One region of the Stenotrophomonas forensis genome, then DNA from elsewhere that is predicted to be linked to it. Evidence: predicted binding sites of a transcription regulator. Region 1 holds the regulator's gene; the other holds the start of a gene.
The links. Region 1 encodes FliA, which starts transcription of late flagellar genes. Its sites were predicted from a motif close to TAAAGTTTNNCNNNCNNNGGCCGATAA; they were not measured.

Region 1 (3,540 bases):
CTGGCCCCGGCGCCGACGCTGACGGTGGTCGCCCCGGACGACGCCGAGATCCGCCAGCTGCGCCAGGAAGTGGCCGGCATGCGCCAGGTGATCGAGCGCGAGATGAACCGCTTCACCGACGAGCGCCTGCGCGGCTGCCCGGTACGTGCCACCGCGCTGGACCTGATGGACGAATACGGCTTCGACGCCGGCCTGGCCCGCGACGTGGCCATGCAGATCCCGCTGGAGACCGAAGCGCACCGTGGCCGCGGCCTGATGCTGGGGCTGATCTCGCGCAAGCTGCCGATCGCTCCGGTCGACCCGCTGGAAGAAGGCGGCGTGATCGCCCTGGTCGGCCCGACCGGCGCCGGCAAGACCACCACCATCGCCAAGCTCGCCTCGCGCTTCGCCGAGAAGCACGCCCCGCGTGACGTCGCCCTGGTGACCACCGACACCACCCGCATCGGCGCCCGCGAGCAGTTGTACGGCTACGGCCGCCAGCTCGGCATCGCCGTGCACGAGGCCAACAGCGGCACCGACCTGGACCAGCTGCTGGAACGCCTGAAGGACTACAAGCTGGTGCTGATCGACACCGCAGGCCTGGGCCCGCGCGACCGTGCACTGGCCGCCCAGCTGCAGTGGCTGCGCGCCGCCCGCCAGGTCCGCACCCTGCTGGTGCTGCCAGCCAACACCAGCTTCGGCGACATGGACGAGGTGGTCCGGCGCTTCGGCGCCGCCAACCTGCAGGGGCTGGTACTGAGCAAGCTGGACGAGACCGGCCGCTTCGGCAACGCCCTGTCGGTGGCCGTCGACCACGCCCTGCCGATCACCTGGGTGACCGATGGCCAGGACGTTCCGGAGGACCTGCACCGGGCCAGCGCAGCCAATCTTGTACTTCGCCTTGAAGATTTGCGCCGAGCGGCCGATATGCCCTGCAACCCGGAGTTGAACCATGCCGTCGCGTGAGTACGCCAAGCTGACCAAGACCTTCCCGCTGTCGGCCACCCGCAGCGAGCCGCTCGGCCCTGTGCGCACCATTGCCGTCACCGGCGGCAAGGGCGGCGTGGGCAAGACCAACGTCTCGGCCAACCTGGCCGTGGCACTGGCCGGCATGGGCAAGCGCACGCTGCTGCTGGACGCCGACCTCGGCCTGGCCAACATCGACGTGATCCTGGGGCTGAACCCCACCTTCACGCTGGCCGACCTGGTCGCCGGCCGCTGCTCGCTGGAAGACGTCATCGTCGAAGGCCCGAACGGCGTGCTGGTGGTCCCGGCCGCGTCCGGCCGCCGCCACATGGCCGAGCTGGCCCCGGCCGAGCATGTCGGCCTGGTCAACGTGTTCTCCGAACTGGAACGCGAGCTGGACATCATGGTGGTGGACACCGCCGCCGGCATCACCGACGGCGTGCTGACCTTCTGCCAGGCCGCGCAGGACACCGTGGTGGTGGTCTGCGACGAGCCGGCCTCGATCACCGACGCCTACGCACTGATCAAGGTGCTGTCGCGCGAACGCGGCGTGGACCGCATCCAGGTGGTGGCCAACATGGTGCGCGACCCCAACGAAGGCCGCGTGCTGTACGAGAAGCTGACCCGCGTCTGCGAGAAATTCCTCGCCGATGTCTCGCTGAACTACCTGGGCTGCGTGCCGCAGGATGACTGGCTGCGCCTGTCGGTGCAGCGCCAGCAGCCGGTGGTGAAGGCCTACCCGTCCAGCCCGGCGGCGCTGGCGATCACCGAGATCGCCCGCCGCACCGCACGCTGGCAGGCGCCGACCGAACCGCGCGGCGGCGTCGAGTTCTTCCTCGAACGCATCCTCAAGCAACGTGGGGTGGCGGCATGAAAGGCGCAGCCCAGTACCGGGAGGTCCAGCGCTCGGCCGCCAACGAGGTGATCGCCCAGCACTCGGACCTGGTGCGGCGCATCGCCCACCACCTTGCCGCGCGCCTGCCGGCCAGCGTCGAAGTCGACGACCTGATCCAGGCCGGCATGATGGGCCTGATCGAGGCCTCGCGCAGCTACGACGCCGACCAGGGCGCCTCGTTCGAGACCTACGCCTCGATCCGCATCCGCGGTTCGATGATCGATGAGATCCGGCGGGGCGACTGGGTGCCGCGCTCGGTGCACCGCCGCGCCCGCGACGCCGCCGCCACCATCCGCCGGCTCGAACAGAGCAGTGGCCGTGCCGCCAGCGCCACCGAAGTGGCCGCCGCAATGGAGATGCCGCTGCCCGAGTACCTGCGGCTGATGGAAGATGCCGCACGCGGCCAGGTGCTGAGCCTGGAGTCGCGCATCGAGGACCAGGGCGAGCTGGACACCGTAGCGCAGGGCGGCCCGACCCCCCAGCAGGTGCTGGAGCGCGGCGAGTTCGGCCGCGAGCTGGGCAAGGCCATCGGCCATCTGCCCGAGCGCGAACAGCTGGTGCTCTCGCTCTATTACGAGCAGGAACTGAACCTGAAGGAGATCGGCGCGGTGCTCGGCGTGAGCGAGTCGCGGGTCTGCCAGATCCACGGCCAGGCCGTGCTGCGGCTGCGTGGCCGGCTGAAAATCTTCGAGGCGGCGGACGCCGGCCTGGAAGAATGAACATCCCCGAGGCGGCTGCCCCCGGCCGCCCGGAATGAACAACAAAGGAACTCTGCTTTGAACAAGAACATGCGCATCCTGATCGTCGACGACTTCTCGACCATGCGTCGAATCGTCAAGAACCTGCTGGGCGATCTGGGCTTCACCAATACCGCCGAAGCCGAGGACGGGCATGCTGCGCTGTCGCTGCTGCAGAGCCAGCCGTTCGATTTCGTGGTCACCGACTGGAACATGCCGGTGATGACCGGCATCGAGCTGCTCAAGGCGATCCGTGCCGATGCCAAGCTGAAGACCCTGCCGGTGCTGATGGTCACCGCCGAAGCCAAGCGCGAGCAGATCATCGAAGCCGCCCAGAGCGGCGTGAACGGCTACATCATCAAGCCGTTCACCGCGCAGACCCTGGAAGAAAAGCTGGGCAAGATCTTCGAACGCCTGGCGGCCAGCGCCTGATGGACACCACGGTCGACAAGAACGCCCTCGCCCTGCGCCTGCAGGAAGCCCTGGACGCACTGGAGTCCGGTGACGAGGCCGCCTGGCGGCAGCGCATCGACGGACTGGTCGCGCTGCGCACGCAGCCGATGATGAGCGGCCTTTCGCGGCTGGCCCGCGAACTGGGACAGGCGCTGGGTGAACTGCCGACCGTACCCAGCGAAGCCGGTGAGCTGGATGACGCCTGCGCGCGCCTGGACCACGTGGTGGCAATGACCGAACAGGCCACGCACCGCACCCTCGACCTGGCCGAGGAATGCCGCAGCCTGACCGAACAACTACGCGCCGAAGGCCTGCAGCCGGGCCAGGACGCGCAGCTTGAGCGCATCCGCCACAACCTCACCGAGATCGCCCTGACCCAGAGCTACCAGGACCTGACCGGGCAGATCATCCGTCGCGTGGTCGGCATCGTTCGCCGCGTGCACGAAGGCTTCGGCGCGCTCGGCCTGCCGCCGGAACAGCATCGCACCGACCCGGAACTGGCCGGGCCGG
Region 2 (3,540 bases), 990 kb from region 1:
CGGACACGCTGGACGCTCCCCACCACTTGGTGGATCGTCGACCCCGTCTCACGGACTTCATTGGAGCTGTCCACCACGTCCTGAACCGAACGATCAATCAACTGCTTGATTTCCTTGGCTGCCTCTGCACTGCGCTGTGCCAGCGTTCGCACTTCGCTTGCTACCACCGCAAAGCCTCGGCCTTGGTCGCCGGCCCTGGCCGCCTCCACTGCGGCATTGAGTGCCAAAATGTTTGTCTGGAAAGCGATGCCATCGATGACGGTGGTGATATCGGCGATGCGCTGGGACGAGGCCTCAACCTTCACCATCTTCTCCATCACGCGATCAACGGCTCGCCCGCCCTGAAGGGCCAAGTCGCCGGCGTCAGACGCAAGCCTCGAGGCTTGAATGGCATGATCGGCATTCTGGCGCACGGTCGACGTCAGCTCTTCCATCGATGCGGCCGTCTCTTCCAGATTGGCGGCCTGCTGCTCGGTGCGACGGGAGAGGTCCGCACTACCCTTGCTCACTTCTGAGGCGGACACGCGGATGACGCCAGCACCGTCTTGGATGCCCCGAACGATCCGGCCTAGCTGCTCAGAGGAGGAGTTCGCCGCATCGCGCATCGTCGCGAACACGCCGCCAAACTCGCCAGAAACGCGGAAAGTCAGATCGCCTTGAGCAACGGCCTCCAACAGTCGTGCGATGTCCGACAGGCTCTTATCACTGACATCGAACATCTGGTTGAGGTTGTCGATCATCTCGCGGAAGCTGTGACTGAAGCCATCTGCGGCGCCGCGCTGAGAGAAGTCTCCCGCCGCAGCGGCTTGGACCAGCCGACGAATCTCCTCGTTGATGGCCAGCATGTTCGTCCGCGTAGTCTCCATGGCCTCGGTAATGGCGGCCTGATCGCCTGGGAGCAGCGGCATGCGAGCGCTCATGTCCCCGACGGCATAGTGCTGGGCAATGCCTACGATCTGCGAGGTTACTGCGTTGGAGCGCTCCACCATGCCGTTCGTGTCGCCGACCAGTTCACCAAAGGCACCTGGATGGCGGGACTCATCGATGCGGTGCGACGTCCGCCCTTCGGCCTGGGCCGACGCCATTGCCTTTTGATCCGCAATCAGGCCCTTGATGCGCTCCTGCATCGATCGCATGCTTTCAAGCAAGGCAGAAGTCTCGTCTCGGCCTTCCACCTTGATAACGTTTTCAACGTTGCCCGACGCAATGGCGGTTGCGGTCTTAGTCGCCTCGCCCAGTGGTATGGTCAGGCTTCTCGTGATGGTGATTGCCAATGCGATGCTGAGCAGGACCGCCAAGACCCCAGCGGCGACCAACATCTTCCGGGCGCTTGCTGCAACGGCCTGAGCGTCTTGGTAGCTCGCGTCAGCCAAGCGCTCCTGAAGCTCTGCGTTGGCGAAGATGGCCGCCTGCCATTCGCCGAGCAGGGCGTCTCCTTCACTAAGCAGCTTCGTTGCCGTCGCCACGTCGCCGTGCGTCGCAGCTTCGACGACCGCATCGTTGACCCGGCGAGCCGCAAGCCGCTTCTCGGTGATCACTGCACGAATCTTTTTTCCTTCTTCATCGGCAGGCGTTGCATACAGAGCGTCGCGGGCCTTGTCATAAATGGCCCTTTGCTCTCCGATCTCTTTCAGCAGGGATGCTTGGATCTTCTTGTCCTGCAGCATGATCAGCTCGCGCAATGAAATGCTGATCTGCATGTTGGCACTGGCCATCGTCTTGGAGAGACGGATGCGCTCCATGCTCTCTTTCACGATGGTGTCCATGCTGGTCTCGGCGCGAGACAGCGCCCAAAGGCCAGATGCCACGATCGACATCGCCACCGCGATCAACACCACGAAGGCCGCACCCAATCGGGTGCCGACCCTGTACCGCATCAAGAAATTCTTCACATTCATACCTCTCATGGGGGGAGGAGCACGCTCCTGGCCGACAGCGTCGGCGAGCGAGTGATCGGCCCCACGAAGAACAACCTTAATGCGCCCAATTTACGCAGCCAATTCGCAGAAATGGGCTCACTTAGCGGGCAAATGTCCGCTTTTGACCACAAATAGCGCTATTTCGGACAACAGGCATCCACCTAGAAGACAGGATTTGTCGCCCGATAGCGACCAACTATCGAAATTTGAAGGGACATGTATCTTTCGTTTATCCACGGTAGATTGAGGCGACACGGGATTGGCTTGGAACATGCACCGTTAAGCTAGCGGAGGCCTTGCTTCGCGCGTCCCTGCGTGAATCGGGCAAAGCTAAGATCCGGACGACCATAGCGGTCGCGGTCTCTCGCCGCTGCCTTTTACCCTTCCCTACCCCCAGTCAAGAATTGTCGGACAGTGCCGGCCTCAACGCGGATGCCAACAAAATTCCCTAATAGATAGCTTGGTGCGCCGCACCATGATCATGTAGCTGCCCCGTGGTATGAATGCCCATGTGATGTGCGTCACAAATCTTCGACCTATCTCGATCAGGATGAATCGTCATGGCCAAAAAGGTTGTTTTTGTCGCTTTCGCAATCGAAGACGTTGCAATTCGAGACATGCTCAAAGGACAGTCGCTCAACACAAAGACGCCCTTTGAATACGTCGACATGTCAGTTAAAGATGCCTACGACGAAGAGTGGAAAAAGAAGGTCCGTACTCGAATTCTTCGTTCAGATGGCGTCCTGGCGATCGTGTCGGCGAACTCGCTGACCTCTAGCGGACAGAAGTGGGAAATTGCCTGCGCTAAGGCGGAAGGCGTGCCGCTAAAAGGGATCTGGGGTTACAAGGACGATAGGACCGCGCTCGCCGGCGTCAGCACCATGACCTGGACCTGGGCAAACCTCGAAGACTGGATCGACACGCTGTGACGCGGAGAGCCTTGGTGGTGGGCGTGGACTTTTACGCTCACGTCTCTGACCTTCATGGATGCGTCAATGACTCGTTTGCGGTCAAGGCGATGCTAGATCGGCATGCTGACGGGTCACCCAACTTTGGCGTCCGGCATCTAACGGCGACTGGGCCTGGCGACTCAGTGACCCGGGAGGAAATGCGCTCTGCGATCGAAGAGCTGTTTGCTGGGGAAGGGGAAGTTGCGTTGCTGTATTTTGCAGGCCACGGACACATCGAAGAAACCGGCGGCTACCTGTGCTCGTCGGAGATCCATACCGGACACGATGGCCTGCCGCTTTCAGAAATCATGACGATGGCCAACCGGTCCAAAATGGCCAACCGTGTCATCATCTTGGACAGCTGCCATAGCGGGGTCGCAGGCGGGGCGGCATTGAATCAGCGCGTCGCGGAAATCAGCGATGGCGTCACTATCCTGACTGCTTCTACGGCTGAGCAATACGCCACAGAAGAAGACGGCGCTGGCGTCTTCACTTCCCTCCTTGTTGATGCGCTGGGGGGAGCGGCTTCCAACCTAGTTGGTGACGTGACGCCAGGTGGCGTCTATGCCCACGTGGATCAATCGTTGGGACCTTGGGCACAGCGCCCTGTTTTTAAAACAAACGTGAAGACCTTTGTGTCTCTGCGCAAAGTCCAGCCGCCCCTTGCACTT

Region 2: the regulator FliA is predicted to act here: its motif matches at 1,951-1,977, upstream of K5L94_RS06385 (methyl-accepting chemotaxis protein).

The regions. Positions count from the first base shown of each region.
Region 1 is NZ_CP082270.1:2,329,669-2,333,208, reverse strand. Features, by position in the region: gene flhF (flagellar biosynthesis GTPase FlhF) at 1-945, shown strand, start outside; gene K5L94_RS10975 (MinD/ParA family ATP-binding protein) at 932-1,819, shown strand; gene K5L94_RS10970 (RNA polymerase sigma factor FliA) at 1,816-2,559, shown strand; gene cheY (chemotaxis response regulator CheY) at 2,617-3,009, shown strand; gene K5L94_RS10960 (protein phosphatase CheZ) at 3,009-3,540, shown strand, end outside.
Region 2 is NZ_CP082270.1:1,341,659-1,345,198, reverse strand. Features, by position in the region: gene K5L94_RS06385 (methyl-accepting chemotaxis protein) at 1-1,898, opposite strand, end outside; gene K5L94_RS06380 (hypothetical protein) at 2,480-2,848, shown strand; gene K5L94_RS06375 (caspase family protein) at 2,845-3,540, shown strand, end outside.